One region of the Streptomyces sp. ICN903 genome, then DNA from elsewhere that is predicted to be linked to it. Evidence: riboswitches for the same ligand, from Rfam matches in the RefSeq annotation. Region 1 holds a riboswitch; each other region holds the start of a gene.
What was found. A riboswitch is a leader RNA that binds a small molecule or an ion and turns the genes downstream of it on or off. The one in region 1 is predicted to bind cyclic di-AMP.
Positions count from the first base shown of each region.

Region 2: linked by a shared signal. The riboswitch ahead of L7D48_RS19125 (NlpC/P60 family protein) and the one ahead of L7D48_RS01335 (transglycosylase family protein) in region 1 are both predicted to bind cyclic di-AMP.
Region 3: linked by a shared signal. The riboswitch ahead of L7D48_RS29535 (transglycosylase family protein) and the one ahead of L7D48_RS01335 (transglycosylase family protein) in region 1 are both predicted to bind cyclic di-AMP.

Region 1 is NZ_JAKMAY010000006.1:4,818-8,083, forward strand. It holds gene L7D48_RS01330 (VOC family protein) at 1-2, shown strand, start outside; gene L7D48_RS01335 (transglycosylase family protein) at 149-1,456, opposite strand; cyclic di-AMP (ydaO/yuaA leader) riboswitch at 1,461-1,683, opposite strand; gene L7D48_RS01340 (dipeptidase) at 1,965-3,161, opposite strand; gene purE (5-(carboxyamino)imidazole ribonucleotide mutase) at 3,163-3,266, opposite strand, start outside.
Region 2 is NZ_JAKMAY010000193.1:3,748-7,013, reverse strand. It holds gene L7D48_RS19130 (hypothetical protein) at 1-238, shown strand, start outside; gene L7D48_RS19125 (NlpC/P60 family protein) at 307-1,491, opposite strand; cyclic di-AMP (ydaO/yuaA leader) riboswitch at 1,502-1,643, opposite strand; gene L7D48_RS19120 (DUF1707 domain-containing protein) at 1,810-2,412, opposite strand; gene pcrA (DNA helicase PcrA) at 2,472-3,266, shown strand, end outside.
Region 3 is NZ_JAKMAY010000048.1:18,033-21,298, forward strand. It holds gene L7D48_RS29535 (transglycosylase family protein) at 135-1,175, opposite strand; cyclic di-AMP (ydaO/yuaA leader) riboswitch at 1,218-1,394, opposite strand; partial or broken gene L7D48_RS07645 (IS5/IS1182 family transposase) at 1,831-2,169, shown strand; gene L7D48_RS07650 (GNAT family N-acetyltransferase) at 2,189-2,923, opposite strand.

The DNA of each region.
Region 1 (3,266 bases):
GAGCCGGCCGCCCGTGGGGGCACGCGGACGCAGGACGCCGGGGCGAAGGCACGAAGAAGAGGCGGGCGGGGCGGGGGTGTTCGCACACCCCTGCCCCGCCCGCCTCTCGACCGGACCCGGGTGACCGGGCCGGTGGGGGTCAGGACCCTCAGATGCTGACGCCGTTGGCGCGCAGGTAGGCCAGCGGGTTGATGTCCGAGCCGTAGCCGGGGGCGGTACGGATCTCGAAGTGCAGGTGCGGGCCGGTGCTGTTGCCGGTGGAGCCGACGGCGCCGATCTGCTGGCCGGTGCTGACCGTCTGGCCGGCGCTGACCGACAGCGAGGACAGGTGGCCGTACTGGCTGTACCGGCCGTCCTCGTGGCGGATGACCACCTGGTTGCCGTAGGCCCCGCCCCAGCCGGCGGAGACCACGGTGCCGTTGGTGACGGCCTTCACCGGGGTGCCGGAGGCGGCGGCGAAGTCCTCACCGGTGTGGCCGTTGGACCAGCGGGCGCCCGAGGCCTTGTAGGAGCCGGACGGGGCGGCGTTCACCGGGGCGGTGTAGCCGGTGACCGCACCGCGGTCGCTGCGGTCGGCACGCTCGGCCGACTGCTGCACGGCCTCGGCCTTCTCGGTCTTCTCGGCCTTCGGGGCGGCCTTCTCGGTCTTCTCGGCCTTCTCGGGCTTCGGAGCCGGCTTGGTCTCGGGCTTGGCCGCGGCCTTCTGCTGGGCGGCGGCGCCGCCCAGGGTGAGCTCCTGGCCTGGGAAGATCAGGTTCGGGTTGTCGCCGATGACCTGGCGGTTGTCCTCGTAGACGCGCTCCCAGCCGCCCTGGACGCCCTGGGCGTCGGCGATCTTGAAGAGGGTGTCGCCGCCGACGACCTCGTAGGAGGTGCCCTCGCCGTGGTCGTGGCTGTGGGCGCGCTCACCGCGGTCCGCGCGCTGCGGCGCGGCCTCGGACTCGCTCTTCTCCTGCTTCGGCTCGGCCTCGGGCTTGCTCTCGGGCTTGGCCTCGGCCTTCGGAGCGGCGGCCGGGGCCTGCTCCTTCTGCTCGGTCGGGTTGCTCTGACCGTCGGGGGAGACGGCCGGGGCGGGACCGCCCTTGGTCAGGCCGGCCTTGACCGAGCACACGGGCCAGGCGCCCGGGCCCTGCCCCGCCAGCACCTTCTCGGCGACGGCGATCTGCTGGTCCTTGGTGGCGAGGTCGGCACGCGGCGCGTACTCGGTGCCGCCGAAGGCGGCCCAGGTGCTCTGCGTGAACTGCAGGCCGCCGTAGAAGCCGTTGCCGGTGTTGATGGACCAGTTGCCCGTGCTCTCGCACTGGGCGACCTTGTCCCAGGTGTCGACGGAGGCGGCGCTGGCCCCGCCGGCGGCCACCAGGGGGAGGGCCATTCCGGCGCCGCCCACGGAGATGGCCAGCGACAGACGGGTGAGGCGGCTGTTGCGGATACGACGGTGACGTCCGCGTGCGGACATAGGTGTGCTCCTTCTCCTACGCCTGCGAGGTGAGCTGTCGGGTTCGGGCTGGAGTTGCCCGGCCATGTGTGCCGCGGCGTGTGCCGCGGCATGGCTTCACCCCAAGCCGTCCCGTACGGACCTCATGGGCCCGGGACGGCGACTTACCTTGGGTCCCCCGCTCCTGCCATCGGGTGGTGTGGATGGTCCAGCCCGCCGCCGTTGACAGGATTCGGCGTTCGACAGCGGGCCGCCGCACATTCGTACGGCGCGGCCAGAACGGTAGACACATCGTTTCCGCCGATACAAGCCGATGGGTCACAGGACGCCCGTTTCGAAGGCTTTGATGATCGTCCGATCGTCACCGTCCGCTGTGTTCACTTCTCGAAGAGTGGCGGATCCTTCCTCTGACGTGGTGTCACTTTCCTCCACTGCCAGGGCCGATAACGCGGAAGGCCCTCCTCCGGCACGCAGAGCGACGCACCGGGGAGGGCCGGCTCGTGAGTTGAATCACGAGGGGGCCGGGGAGCTACCCGTCGAGCTGTCCGATGGTGGCGATGGACGGGCCGCGCCTGGTCCGTTCGTGGCGGGCGACCGCCTCCGCGTCACGCAGCACGCGCACCGCGTTCTTCCAGGTGAGCTTGGCGAGGTCGGCCTCGGACCAGCGACGGTCCAGCAACTCGGCCACCAGATGCGGATATCCGGACACATCACTCAGATCGGACGGGGTGAAGGCCGTGCCGTCGAAGTCGCCGCCGATGCCGATGTGGTCGATGCCCGCGACCTCGCGCATGTGGTCCAGGTGGTCGGCGACCGTCGCCGCCGTGGCGACCGGGCGCGGATTGGCCTCCTCGTAGGCGCGCTGGACCGCCAGGCCCCTCTCGGTGCCGTCCAGGGGGTGGAGGCCGTGGGCGCGCATGTTCTCGTCGGCGGCCTCGGTCCAGGCGACGGCGGCGGGCAGCACGAACTTCGGCACGAATGTGGCCATCGCCACACCGCCGTTGACCGGAAGCCGCTCCAGCACGTCGTCGGGGATGTTGCGAGGGTGGTCGCACACCGCGCGGGCCGAGGAGTGCGAGAAGACCACCGGCGCCGTCGTCACGCGCAGGGCGTCGCGCATGGTGGCGGGCGCCACATGGGAGAGGTCCACCAGCATCCCCAGCCGGTTCATCTCCCGCACGACCTCCTCGCCGAAGCGGGTGAGGCCGCCGTGGCGCGGGGCGTCGGTGGCCGAGTCCGCCCAGTCGATGGTGTCGTTGTGGGTGAGCGTCATGTAGCGCACGCCCAGCCGGTACAGGGCTCGCAGCGTGGCCAGGGAGTTGTTGATGGAGTGGCCGCCCTCGGCGCCCATCAGGGATGCGATGCGGCCCTCGGCGCGGGCCGCCTCCATGTCGTCGGCGGTGAAGGCGAGCCTGAGGTCGGCCGGGTGGCGGTCGGCCAGCCGCCGCACCACGTCGATCTGCTCCAGGCAGGCGCTGACGGCGGCGTCGCCCGTCAGGTCGGTGCGCACGTAGACCGACCAGAACTGCGCGCCCACCCCGCCCGCGCGCAGCCGCGGGATGTCGGTGTGCAGATGGGCCGACTGGTCGCCGGCGATGTCGCGCCGGTCCAGGTCGTAACCCACCTGCTCGCGCAGCGCCCAGGGCAGGTCGTTGTGGCCGTCGGCGACGGGGTGGGCCTCCAGCAGCTCCCCGGCCCGGGCCAGCAGCTCGGCGGAGTGACCCATCTCACCTGCCTCCGAAGCCGAACCCGGCGCCGCCCGCGGCGACCTTGCTCCGCAGCCGCCGGCCCTTCTCCCGCGCCTGGTCCTTCAGCTCCGCCTGGAACCGCT
Region 2 (3,266 bases), on a different contig from region 1:
GGCGATGCTGCACGGAGCCCTCACCATGCTGGTCACGGGCATCGCCCTGGTCGGCCTGAACGAGGCCGACGGCCAGACCGTCAACCACATCAAGATCGGCGTGAAACTCGCCCTGCTGGTGGCGATCCTCGGCCTGGTCTACGTCAAGCGGGACGAGGAGCGGCTGCCCGCGCCGCTGTTCGGCACCATCGGCCTGCTCACCGTCGCCAACATCTTCATCGCCGTCATGTGGGTGTAGCCGGTCACACCCGCGGAGGGCGGCGGTGCGAGGCACCGCCGCCCTCCGTTCGTCCCGGGCCGTTCGTCTCAGGCCGGACGGACCGCGCTGTGGAAGGGCATGTGGTCGACGGACTCGTAGCGCACCTCGGCGCCCGGCTTCGGCGCGTGGATCATCTGGCCGCCGCCCGCGTAGATGCCGACGTGGCTGATGTCGTCGTAGAAGAAGACCAGGTCGCCCGGCCGCATTTCGGCCCTGGCGATCCGGGTGCCCGCCTCCACCTGGTCGTAGGTGGTGCGCGGCAGTGAGACGCCGGCGCTGAGCCAGGCGGCCCGCGTCAGACCCGAGCAGTCGTAGGAGTTGGGGCCGGTGGCGCCCCAGACGTACGGCTTGCCGAGCTGGGCCTCGGCGAAGGCGAGCACCTTGTCGGCCTTCGCGGCGTAGGAGCCGTCCGCGGTGCCGGTGCCGGTGTCCGTGCCGCCGGTGCCCGTGCCCGTGCCGCTGTCCGCCGGAGCCTCGGCCTGCTCCCCGCTCTCGGCGGCGGCTTCGCGGCGGGCCTCCTCCCGGCGCTCGCGTTCGGCAGCGGCGGCGGCCGCCTTGCGGCGGGCCTCCTCCTGCCGCTTGCGCTCGGCAGCGGCCAGGCGAGCCTTCTCCTCGGCGGTCAGCTCGGACAGCAGCTTGCGGGCCTGCGCCAGCTTGCCCTGGACAGTCTTCCTGCTGTCCGCCAGCTCCTCCTGCGCGTCGGTGAGCTCGGCCAGGCTCGCCGAGGCCTCCGAGCGCTTCTTCTGGGCGGCGCGCTGCTGGTCCCGGTAGTCGTCGACGGCCTGGCGCTGGCGGTCGGTGATCCGGTCCATCAGGTGCTTATGGCCGAAGAAGTCCTGGGGATTGTCGGACAGGAGCAGCACCGCGGTGCCGGAGACCCCTCCGGTGCGGTACTGCGCGGTGGCGTAGCCGCCCAGCTTCCGGCGGGCGTCGTTGAGCCTGTCCGTGCGCTCGGCCGCCTCGTCGAGGAGCCGGTCGACCTTCTCGCGCTGCTCGTCCGTCCTCTCCTTGGCCGCGTTGTACTTCTGCGTCGCGCTGCCCGCCTCCCGGTACAGCGCGTCCACCCGCTCGCGGACCTCCTCGATCGAGGGCCTGTCGTCCTCGGGCGAGGCATGGGCCGGGCCCTGGGACAGGAGGGTCGCGGAGGCGATGGCCGCGGTGGTGAGCCCGACCGCTCCGCGCCGGGAGGAGGGGGACAGCAGGGGGGTACGCGGTCTGCGGTGCGACGCCAAGGCGAGCGCTCCTTCCGTGGAACACCGCCTACCGGGTTAGCTGACGGGTTCGGGCGTCGGAAGTCCGCCCTACGGGCCCGCGGGCCCGATTCACCCCGTGGGGATTGGGTCCCCGGCCCCGGCCGCACGGCCGGGCTCGGCGGAGGCCGCCCGTGCCGGCGCTGTCGCCGGCGAGGGGTCCGGGCCGCCTGACGCTGGACCGTAGAGCACCGGTGGGGCTCCTGTGAAGACTGGTGTTCGGTATATCCCGAAACCGATTCGTTATCGGTCGGTTATCGTCCGTTTCGGGAGAACCGGCCGCGGCGGAGACGGCGGCGCTCAGTCGCGGGAGCGGCGCCCGGGCCAGCGGTACGGGTGGCGCACGACGATCGTCCCCACCTTGGAGCCGCCGCTGATCCGCAGCACCGGCATGCCGGGCACGGGCGGTTCGGTGGCCCGGTTGCGTACGGAGCCCATTCCGGAGGTGACCCCCTCGGCCCGCACCGTCCAGCCGCGCGGCACGACGACCTTGATCTCGCCCATCCCCGCGTCCAGTTCCACGAAGACCTCGCGGTGGCGGCACTCCGCCCGCGTGAAGTCGAGCACGATCCGCCCCAGCGTGGTCTTGGCGGTGATCCGCTCCGGCACCACCCAGTGGCCGTCCTGCCGGACGTCCCCGGCGACCGTCCTGAGCGCCAGCGGCTCCCGGTCGCTCGGGGCCAGACCCGCGGGGTCCTGGCCGGGCAGGTCCGCGACCAGTGCCTCCAGATCGCCGTAGGTCTTGGCGGCGAACGCCTTCTCCAGCCGCTCGTCCAGCTCCTCCAGGTCGATGCGGCCGTCGCCGGCGGCCTCGCGCAGCCGTTCGGCCACCGCCTCGCGGTCGGTGTGCCCGGCGCGCAGTTCCGAGCCGGGACGTGGGCGGGGCGCGGGGACGTCGGTCATGCCCGCCATCTTAGGAGCGCCGCCCCGCCCGGCGGCACGGCGTCCTAGACTCGACGGCGATGAGCAGCCTCTTCGACGACAGCTTCCTGGCCGACCTCGAGCCCTCCGGGGACGAGGAGCCGCCTCCTCCACCGGAGGATGCGTCCGCGCCGCCGGAGGACGGTGTCCCCGACGACCTCTTCGCGGGCGCCTTCGGCGCGGGCGGGGTGCGCGACGCCCACTACGGCAACGGCGCGGCCCGTCCCGTCGTCGACCCGGCCGCCCTGCTGGAGGGGCTCAACGACCAGCAGCGCGCGGCCGTGGTGCACACCGGCTCGCCGCTGCTGATCGTCGCGGGCGCCGGGTCCGGCAAGACGCGGGTGCTCACCCACCGCATCGCGCACCTGCTGGGCGCGCGCGGCGTCCACCCCGGGGAGATCCTCGCGATCACCTTCACCAACAAGGCCGCGGGCGAGATGAAGGAGCGCGTTGCGGAGCTGGTCGGCCCGCGCGCGCAGTCGATGTGGGTCTCCACCTTCCACAGCGCGTGCGTGCGCATCCTGCGGCGCGAGAGCAAGAGGCTCGGCTTCACCTCCAGCTTCTCGATCTACGACGCCGCCGACTCCCGCCGTCTGATGGCGCTGGTCTGCCGGGACCTGGAGCTGGACCCCAAGCGCTTCCCGCCCAAGTCGTTCAGCGCCCAGGTGTCGAACCTGAAGAACGAGCTGGTCGACGAGGAGGACTTCGCGGCCAGGGCATCCGACGGCTTCGAGAAGACGCTGGCCGAGGCGTACACGATGTACCAGGCGCGGCTGCGCGAGGCCAACGCCCTGGACTTCGACGACATCATCATGACGACCGTCCACCTGCTCCAG
Region 3 (3,266 bases), on a different contig from region 1:
CCGCCACAAGGGGCAGCAGGGCGAGGGGCGGGGCCTCGGGGTCCGCGGGACCGGTCGTCGCAGTCCCGGTCGTCGCAGTCCCGGTCGCCGCAGTCCCGGTCGCCGCAGTCCCGGTCGCCGCGGTCCCGGTCGGCTCAGTAGGGCCCGTTGACGTTGTCGATCGAGCCGTAGCGGTCGGCCGCGTAGTTGCAGGCGGCGACGATGTTGGCGACCGGGTCGTACTGGCTGTTCGCCGTGCCCGGGACGTGGTAGGCGTCGAAGGTGGGCTTGATGACCTGGAGCAGGCCGATCGAGGGGGTGCCGCGCTGGGCGTTGATGTCCCAGTTGTTGACCGCGTTCGGGTTGCCGCCGGACTCGCGGATGATGTTGCGGTGGATGCCCTCGTAGGTGCCGGGGATGCCGTTGGCCCGCATGATGTCCAGGGCCTCGCGGATCCAGCCGTCGAGGTTGTCCGCGTAGGTCTTCGGTGAGGCCTGGGGGGCGGTCTTCTCAGCGGCCGGGCGGGCCTGGGTACGGTCGGCGCGCTCCGGGGCGCGCTCCTGCTCTCCGCCGGAGGACCGGGCGGCCAGGCTCAGCTCCTGGCCGGGGAAGATCAGGTGCGGGTTGTCGCCGACGGTCTCGCGGTTGGCGTCGTAGACCGCCTGCCAGCCGCCCTCCACACCGTGGGCGGTGGCGATCCGGTGGAGGGTGTCGCCGGGTGCGACTGTGTGGGAGCCGGCGGCGGGCTTGCGCTCGGCCCCGGCCTTCGCCCCGGACTCCGTCCCCGTCTTCACCCCGGACTCGCCGCCCGTCTGGGTGGCGGGGGCGCTGCCGGGGGCGCCGGAGCCCCGGGTGAGCCCGGCCGCCGGTCCGCAGGTGGGCCAGGCTCCCGGCCCCTGGAGTTCGAGCAGCTTCTCACCGGCGGCGATCTGCTCCTGCTTGGTGGCCAGGTCGGCGCGCGGCGCGTACTCGGTGCCGCCGGCCGCCTCCCAACTGGACTGCGAGAACTGCAGTCCGCCGTAGTAGCCGTTGCCGGTGTTGATGGACCAGTTGCCGCTGCTCTCGCACTCGGCGACCTTCTCCCACACCTCGGCGGAAGCCGCGTTCGCACTGCCGGCCGCGACCATCGGCGCCGCGATTCCCGCGCCACCGGCCGCGGCGACCAGGGAGATCCGGGAGAACTGACGGGAAATCAAAGACTTGCTCGGACGACGGTGGCGGCCACGAGACATGGGTGTGAGTCCTCTCCCACGCCTACGAGGTTAGCTGTCGGATTCGGGCTGGAGTTGCCCGGCCTTCCCGGGTGCCCGAGGGCACTTCGGGAAGGGCTTCACCCCAAGCCGGATCGCGGAAAAATCGCGGTCGCGGCACTTAACTCGGTTTCCCCGCTCCTGCCATGGTCGGCTGCGCTCCCTCCACCGGCCGGGCGGCAGGACTCGGCGTCCCGGCGGTGGAACCCCCGCGATGCGGCGGAGGCCAGGACACATAAACACAACCAATTCACGGAGACAAGGCGCCGGAAGAACAAGGCCCTTCGCGCTGTCACCGAGTCGTGAATCATGAACACGGTCCGCACAGGATCCCGACCGGCTCACGACCTCCCGGGACGATCGAGTACGAGTCAATTCTCCGGGTGACACGGAGAATCCGGGAGACAGGAGAATTGGATCTTCCCGCGAAGGGCGAGCGAGACGATCGAAACTGTGACTCCGAACACATCACCGGAAAGGCAGTTCCTTACATCGCCTTTTTCCGCACCAAACAGCTTTAAGCTCCAGGAGCACACAAGGAGGCCGATTCACCGGATTCCCGCCCCCGCTCACCGCGCGACCGGGCCACCCCCGATGTCTTCGGGGCCGCTCCCGGCCGGACGCGGTCGCCGCAGACATGGCGTACTCGTCCCGTGCCAACCGCGCCTCCCCGCGCAGACTCCGCAGCAAGGCCGTCGTCCCGGAGAAGAAGGATCAGGCCGCCGACCGCAAGAAGAGTGGCAGCCGGGGCGAGCGCCCCGTCACCCAAGACGCCGGTCTTTACCGTGATCGAAACACCGTCGAGCGGGCGATCGACCAACCGAAGGACTGGCGCGGCATCGCCACACGCTTCGACAAGACACCTGAGAGCCACCTCGCCGGCCCCGAACTGCGGGCCTCGGTGATCTGGCTCGGAGATCTCCTGCAAGCAGCCGATTGATCACAACATCACACAGCTCCTAGCTGAGCTTGCCCTGGTCGAGACGAAGACTCAGCTGTGTCCCCAACTCCCGAAAACCCAGGGCGGCTGCGACCCTGCGGGATTCCACCGGTCGAGCCCGCCACTGAGGCATCAGGCCCGCAGCGAGCGCATGCGCCACCGCTGCGGAAGCCACCCGCCGGGCCAGTCCGCGGCCCCGGTGAAGCGGGGCCGTCAGCACGCTGATGTGCGCGGTCGAAGCCGGCCACGTCCGATACCCGGCCGCGGCTGTCACCTCGGCTCCCTCACGGACGATGAACGCGGGAGAGGTGATCTCCTCCATCCCGCTCTCACCCGCTTCCTCCCGCCCCACCGATCTCACCAACCCGTGGAGTTCCCGATGTCCAGGGGTCGTGTCCTCGACGGCCGCACCGGCCACCGCAGGACGGAAGTCGTCCGAGGACACGTATCCCAAGGTGGCAGGGCCGAGTACTTCGGCAACGGGCAGTATCGCCCGGAGCACATCGGCCTCGGTGAGTGAGTCCGTCGGCACCTCGGCCACCGCGCACCTCAACGCTCTCGCGGCGGCCCCCGTCGGTGCGGTGACGATCGCCGCGTCACCCAGCACGACGATGCCTGCCCAAGATGGCGGACAGAGCCCCGACTCGGGCGAGGCAACCACCGTCACACCGCCGGACGGCTCGAACGAGACGGGCGCAGCGGCCAGCACCTCCCACAGGCCACGGGCACGGACCAGCAACGGATCACCGCTCATACCCTGATCGTGCCACCCCGAGATCGCCGCGCGCCGGGGAAATCGACCAGTCGGCACGACCGGCGCCGTGACTCGCCGGCGAGTCCCCCGCTGAACCATGGAGGGCGTCACCGTCCGGAGCGAGATCCGCGGAAAGACTCGACAAGCAGGACTTGATGGGGAACCGCCGTGCCAGGCGTGGTCGACGGCCCGCGCACCACACCCACTGCGACTCGCGGGCCGCCGGGGTGCGGGTGTCCGTTCTGCGCTTCATGCCGGAGTTGTACGCGGCGTAGTCAGCATCAAGTCAGCACGGGAGGAGTGGGGACGGGTGATGACGTGAGCTTTCGGTCAGCACCGAGTC